DNA from 2 places in the Enterobacter mori genome. Region 2 is predicted to be linked to the other one. Evidence: predicted binding sites of a transcription regulator. Region 2 holds the regulator's gene; the other holds the start of a gene.

What was found. Region 2 encodes PurR, which represses purine synthesis genes. Its sites were predicted from a motif close to CANGCAAACGTTTGCNTG; they were not measured.
Region 1: a site for PurR is predicted at 1,889-1,906, ahead of N2K86_RS07400 (amino acid aminotransferase). Genes of this name have one in related genera too.

Annotation. Positions count from the first base shown of each region.
Region 1 covers NZ_CP104285.1:1,586,935-1,590,107, reverse strand. The annotation lists gene asnS (asparagine--tRNA ligase) at 1-121, shown strand, start outside; gene ompF (porin OmpF) at 727-1,785, shown strand; gene N2K86_RS07400 (amino acid aminotransferase) at 1,970-3,160, shown strand.
Region 2 covers NZ_CP104285.1:1,987,971-1,991,143, forward strand. The annotation lists gene punR (DNA-binding transcriptional activator PunR) at 1-769, shown strand, start outside; gene purR (HTH-type transcriptional repressor PurR) at 788-1,813, opposite strand; gene cydH (cytochrome bd-I oxidase subunit CydH) at 2,111-2,200, shown strand; gene N2K86_RS09505 (MFS transporter) at 2,366-3,173, shown strand, end outside.

The sequences.
Region 1 (3,173 bases), 400 kb from region 2:
TACTGTTCCGCATTCAGGCTTCGGCCTGGGCTTTGAGCGTCTGATTGCTTACGTAACCGGTGTTCAGAACGTCCGTGATGTGATTCCGTTCCCACGTACGCCGCGTAACGCAAGCTTCTAACCCGCATCAATGATAATGGCCAGCACATGCTGGCCATTATTTTATTCTGCAATGTCAGTTTATGTCAGCGCAAAGTCAGCCTCTTTAAAAGACAACCCCGTCAAAAGCACTAGCTGTTACGTTTTGTTTCCATGAAATATCTATGAATAAAAAATACCCCACAGTCTTATTGTGATTATTTAATTCTCAAGCAATAGCATATTTTTTATTCAATTTCACAGCCATCCAGAAGTCCTTTCGCGGTCATAAGAAAAGATGAGCCGTTTAATTGCTGTTTATATGAATTGCCTTTAGCCAAATTAAATATAAGCAATTCATATATATAGGAATAAAACCGCCTCTTAATTAACCAAGCCTCTCTGAAATTTGAGATGGTTCACAAAGTCCCCAAAAACACACATTTAGTTACACATTATTTCTTTTTGTAACTCAATCTTGAGAATTGTAGCACTTTCAGGCTAGCGAAACGGTTCTATGAATGGAAAGATGCCTGTCAGATACATAAAGACACCTAACTCTCATCAATAGTTCCGGAAATATTTATTGACAGAATTTATTGACGGCAGTGGCGAGTGTCATAAAAAAACCAATGAGGGTAATAAATAATGATGAAGCGCAATATCCTGGCAGTGGTTATCCCTGCCCTGCTGGTAGCCGGTGCAGCAAACGCTGCAGAAATCTATAACAAAGACGGCAACAAATTAGATCTTTACGGGAAAGCTGTTGGTCTGCATTACTTCTCTGATAATGACGGCAACAATGGCGACATGACTTATGCTCGTCTGGGCTTCAAAGGCGAAACCCAGATCAACGACCAGCTGGCTGGCTACGGTCAGTGGGAATACAACTTCCAGGGTAACAACTCTGAAGGCGCTGATGCACAGTCCGGTAACAAAACCCGTCTGGCATTCGCAGGTCTGAAATTCGGTGACGCAGGCTCCTTCGACTACGGTCGTAACTACGGTCTGGTCTATGATGCAATCGGTATCACCGATATGCTGCCAGAATTCGGTGGCGACACTGGCGCAAGCGACAACTTCTTCTCTGGTCGTACCGGTGGTCTGGCGACTTACCGTAACAGCGGCTTCTTCGGCCTGGTTGACGGTCTGAACTTTGGCGTTCAGTACCTGGGCAAAAATGAGCGCACTGACGCAGTACGTTCTAACGGTGACGGCTGGGCAACCTCTCTGAGCTATGAGTTCGACGGCTTCGGCATCGTCGGTGCTTACGGCGCGGCTGACCGTACCAACAACCAGCAGACCCTGCAGTGGGGCGAAGGCGATAAAGCTGAGCAGTGGGCAACCGGTCTGAAATACGATGCGAACAACATCTACCTGGCAGCGCTGTACGGCGAAATGCGTAACGCGGCTCGTCTGGGCAGCAACGGCTTCGCTAACAAATCTCAGGACTTCTCTGTTGTCGCTCAGTACCAGTTCGACTTCGGCCTGCGTCCATCCATCGCTTACTACAAATCTAAAGCGAAAGACGTAGAAGGTATCGGTGACGAAGACTACATCAACTACATCGACATCGGTGCGACTTACTACTTCAACAAAAACATGTCCACCTATGTTGACTACCAGATCAACCAGCTGAAAAACGACAACAAGCTGGGCATCAACAGCGATGATACCGTTGCTGTAGGTCTGGTTTACCAGTTCTAATCAGTACACCACTTTGTTATATGCTTAATGAACAGGGCTTCGGCCCTGTTTTTTTATGCCCGACAGAAAATAATGGCGTCTTTTGAAAAGCCGCACGCTTTTCGTCGCAAACGGTTGGCATTTTGTAAATCTACCGTTAACCTGATAGCGGATTTCACTTCTGTAATCACAATGGAACTTCGTCATGTTTGAGAACATTACCGCCGCTCCTGCCGACCCTATTCTGGGCCTGGCCGATCTGTTTCGTGCCGACGACCGCCCTGGCAAAATCAACCTGGGTATTGGTGTATATAAAGATGAAACCGGCAAAACCCCGGTCCTGACCAGCGTTAAAAAAGCTGAACAGTATCTGCTGGAAAACGAAACCACCAAAAACTACCTCGGTATTGATGGTATCCCTGAATTTGGTCGCTGCACTCAGGAACTGCTGTTCGGTAAAGGCAGCGAAATTGTGAGCAGCAAACGCGCTCGCACAGCACAAACCCCTGGCGGTACCGGCGCGCTGCGCGTTGCGGCGGATTTCCTGGCGAAAAACACCTCTGTTAAGCGCGTATGGGTGAGCAACCCAAGCTGGCCAAACCACAAGAGCGTCTTTAACTCTGCGGGTCTGGAAGTGCGTGAATATGCTTACTACGACGCGGCAAACCACGCTCTCGACTTTGACGGCCTGCTGGCAAGCCTGAGCGAAGCGCAGGCAGGTGACGTGGTGCTGTTCCACGGTTGCTGCCATAACCCAACCGGTATCGACCCGACGCTGGAACAGTGGGAACACCTGGCTAAGCTGTCCGTGGAGAAAGGCTGGCTGCCGCTGTTTGACTTCGCCTATCAGGGCTTTGCCCGTGGTCTGGAAGAAGATGCGGAAGGCCTGCGCGCGTTCGCAGCCGTGCATCAGGAACTGATCGTGGCGAGTTCCTATTCCAAGAACTTCGGCCTGTACAATGAGCGCGTAGGTGCCTGTACGCTGGTCGCGGCAAACGAAGAGACCGTCGATCGTGCGTTCAGCCAGATGAAGTCCGTGATCCGCGCTAACTACTCTAACCCACCGGCACACGGTGCGTCTGTTGTTGCCACCATCCTGAGCAACGATGCCCTGCGCGCGATCTGGGAACAAGAGCTGAACGATATGCGCCAGCGCATTCAGCGCATGCGCCTGCTGTTCGTGAATACTCTGGCTGAGAAAGGCGCGGACCGCGACTTCAGCTTTATCATCAAACAGAACGGCATGTTCTCGTTTAGCGGCCTGACTAAAGAGCAGGTTCTGCGTCTGCGTGAAGAGTTTGGCGTGTACGCCGTAGCATCTGGCCGCGTGAACGTTGCAGGCATGACGCCTGACAACATGGCGCCACTGTGCGAAGCGATTGTCGCCGTACTGTAATTTGCGCCCATAA
Region 2 (3,173 bases):
GTTCGAGCGGCGTCATCGCGACGTGGAATTAACGCCCGCAGGCGCGTGGTTTTTAAAGGAAGGGCGTTCTGTCATCAAAAAAATGCAGATCACCCGCGAGCAGTGTCAGCAGATCGCTAACGGCTGGCGAGGCCATCTCTCCATCGCGGTGGACAATATCGTCAAGCCGGAACGGACCCGGCAAATGATCGTGGATTTCTATCGTCATTTTTCTGATGTCGAACTACGTGTCTCCCAGGAGGTGTTCAACGGCGTCTGGGATGCGCTGGCGGATGGCAGGGTGGAGATGGCGATTGGGGCAACGCAGGCGATCCCCGTCGGGGGACGCTATGCGTTTCGCGATATGGGGATGCTGAGCTGGACCTGCGTTGTCGCCAGCGATCATCCGCTGGCGGCAATGGAAGGCCCTCTCAGCGATGACACGCTGCGCAACTGGCCGTCGCTGGTGCTGGAAGATACCTCGCGCTCGCTGCCCAAGCGCATCACCTGGCTCCTGGACAACCAGCGTCGCGTGGTGGCTCCTGACTGGGAATCGTCGGCAACCTGTCTTTCTGCGGGGCTGTGCGTGGCGATGGTGCCCGTTCACTTCGCGCGACCGCGCATCGATACCGGGGAGTGGAAAGCGCTGACGCTGGAAAATCCGTTCCCGGATGCGGCCTGCTGTCTGACCTGGCAGCAAAACGACGTATCGCCTGCGATGGCCTGGCTGCTGGATTATCTGGGAGACAGTGAAACCTTGAATCGGGAGTGGCTACGGGAGCCAGCATAACTGGCCCCCGGAATGCGATTAACGGCGATAGTCGCGGAACGGACCGTCCGCCACGGAGCGGCGCTCGATGAGGCGCGGGTGAACTTCAATCGACTGGGATTCTTCACGCTTGTTGACGATCCTGTCCATCAGCATGTTGAAAGCCGTTTCGCCCAGCGAGTCTTTTGGCTGGTGAATGGTGGTCAGCGCCGGGGTGAAGAAGCGCGCGTTACGCACGTTGTCATACCCGATCACGGAAATATCCTGCGGCACCCGCAGGCCCAGCTCGTCGGCGGCGCAGAGCGCGCCCATCGCCATAATATCGCCGCCACAGAAAACAGCCGTCGGGCGATGCGGTTGGGAGACAATCTGTTGCATTGCACGGTAACCCGATTCCGGCTCAAAGTCGCCCTGAACAATCCAGTTTTCCGGCACGGTGATCAGCGCCTCTTCCATTGCCTTCATAAACCCGGCCAGACGGCCCGCACCGGTGTTGCGTTCCAGCGGACCCGGGATCACGCCAATCTCGCGGTGACCGCGTTCGATCAGATAACGACCGGCCATATAGCCGCCTTCAAAGGCATTATCGATAACGGAATCGGTGAAGTCGGCGCGCGCTTCACCCCAGTCCATGACCACCATCGGAATGTGGCGATACTCTTCCAGCATGGACAGCACGGATTCCGGGTACTCGGAACACATTACCAGCAGGCCATCGACGCGCTTTTGCGCCATCATCGACAGGTAGGCGCGCTGCTTCTCGATGCTGTTCCACGCGTTGCCCAGAATCAGGGTATAGCCTTTCTGGAAGCAGTTTTTCTCAACCGCTTCGATGATCTCGGCAAAATAGGCCGCTTCACTGCTGGTTGCCAGCAAGCCAATCGACTTGGTGTGATTCACCTTCAGGCTGCGCGCAACCGCACTTGGGGAGTAATGTAACTCCTTGATCGCCGCCCAGACGGCGTTGCGCGTCTCTTCCGCGACGAAGCGGGTTTTGTTAATTACATGTGATACGGTTGTAGTGGAAACGTTTGCGCGTTTTGCTACGTCTTTTATTGTTGCCATTCAATGTCACTCCAGACCATATCCTAAACTCCTGAAAAACTTGAAGGTAAACGTTTGCCTTCTCTCACCCTTATTACGCAATCTTGAGTTGCGACACGCCGGGAAAACGACACAGGACGTCAGGAGGGGATCAATGGCCGGTACGCTAATAAATTTAGCGTGGAATTTTGTCCTATCTTGATGAAAAGGGGAAGAGCTAAAGTGGATATCAGTTTAAATCCAGGAAGATTTTTGACGTAAACTATGTAAAAATGAGCAAACTCACTTTTCGTGGGGTGATTAAAAGGAGAAAAATTGATGAGTTCCGATCTGAAGTTTTCGCTGGTGACCACCTTTATCGTGCTGGCATTGATTGTTGCCGGTGGTTTGACGGCTGCGCTGCACTGATTTACGCGGGGGGAGAGTCCTCTCCCTCCTCATTTTCTTCCGATTGTTACCTCTCTGGCAAAAATCTTTTGCCAAAATGTTAACTTCTCAAATTTTGTGATTGATGTCATGCTTTTGACTTCTTAGTTCTGTGTCGCGTGATGACACGGCATCCGGAGTTGACTCATGAAAATCAATTTTCCTCTGCTGGCCCTGGCGATTGGCGCCTTTGGGATTGGCACTACTGAATTCTCCCCGATGGGGTTACTGCCTGTTATCGCACGGGGCGTGGACGTCTCTATTCCTGCGGCCGGGATGTTAATCAGCGCCTATGCCATCGGCGTGATGGTCGGGGCCCCACTGATGACGCTGCTGCTGTCGCACCGCGCGCGTCGCAATGCGCTGATATTTCTGATGGCGATCTTTACGCTGGGCAACGTGCTCTCCGCAATTGCGCCGGATTACACCACTTTGATGCTGTCGCGTATTCTGACCAGCCTGAACCACGGCGCATTTTTCGGTCTGGGCTCGGTTGTTGCGGCAAGTGTGGTTCCGAAGCACAAGCAGGCCAGCGCGGTGGCGACCATGTTTATGGGGCTGACTATCGCCAACATAGGCGGTGTGCCTGCGGCCACCTGGCTGGGTGAAGTGATTGGCTGGCGAATGTCTTTCCTGGCGACAGCAGGGCTGGGCGTGGTGGCGATGGTGGCGCTGTTCTTCTCCTTACCGAAAGGGAGCGCCGGTGAACGTCCTGACGTACGTAAAGAGCTGTCGGTGCTGATGCGTCCTCAGGTGCTTTCCGCGCTGCTGACCACGGTGCTGGGGGCCGGTGCGATGTTTACCCTCTACACCTATATCTCACCGGTGCTGCACGATATCACCCACGCGACGCCGATCTTTATTACCGCGATGCTGGTGCTGATTGGCGTGGGGTTCTCTATCGGAAACTATCTGGGCGGGAAACTGGCCGATCGTTCGGTGAGCGGTACGTTGA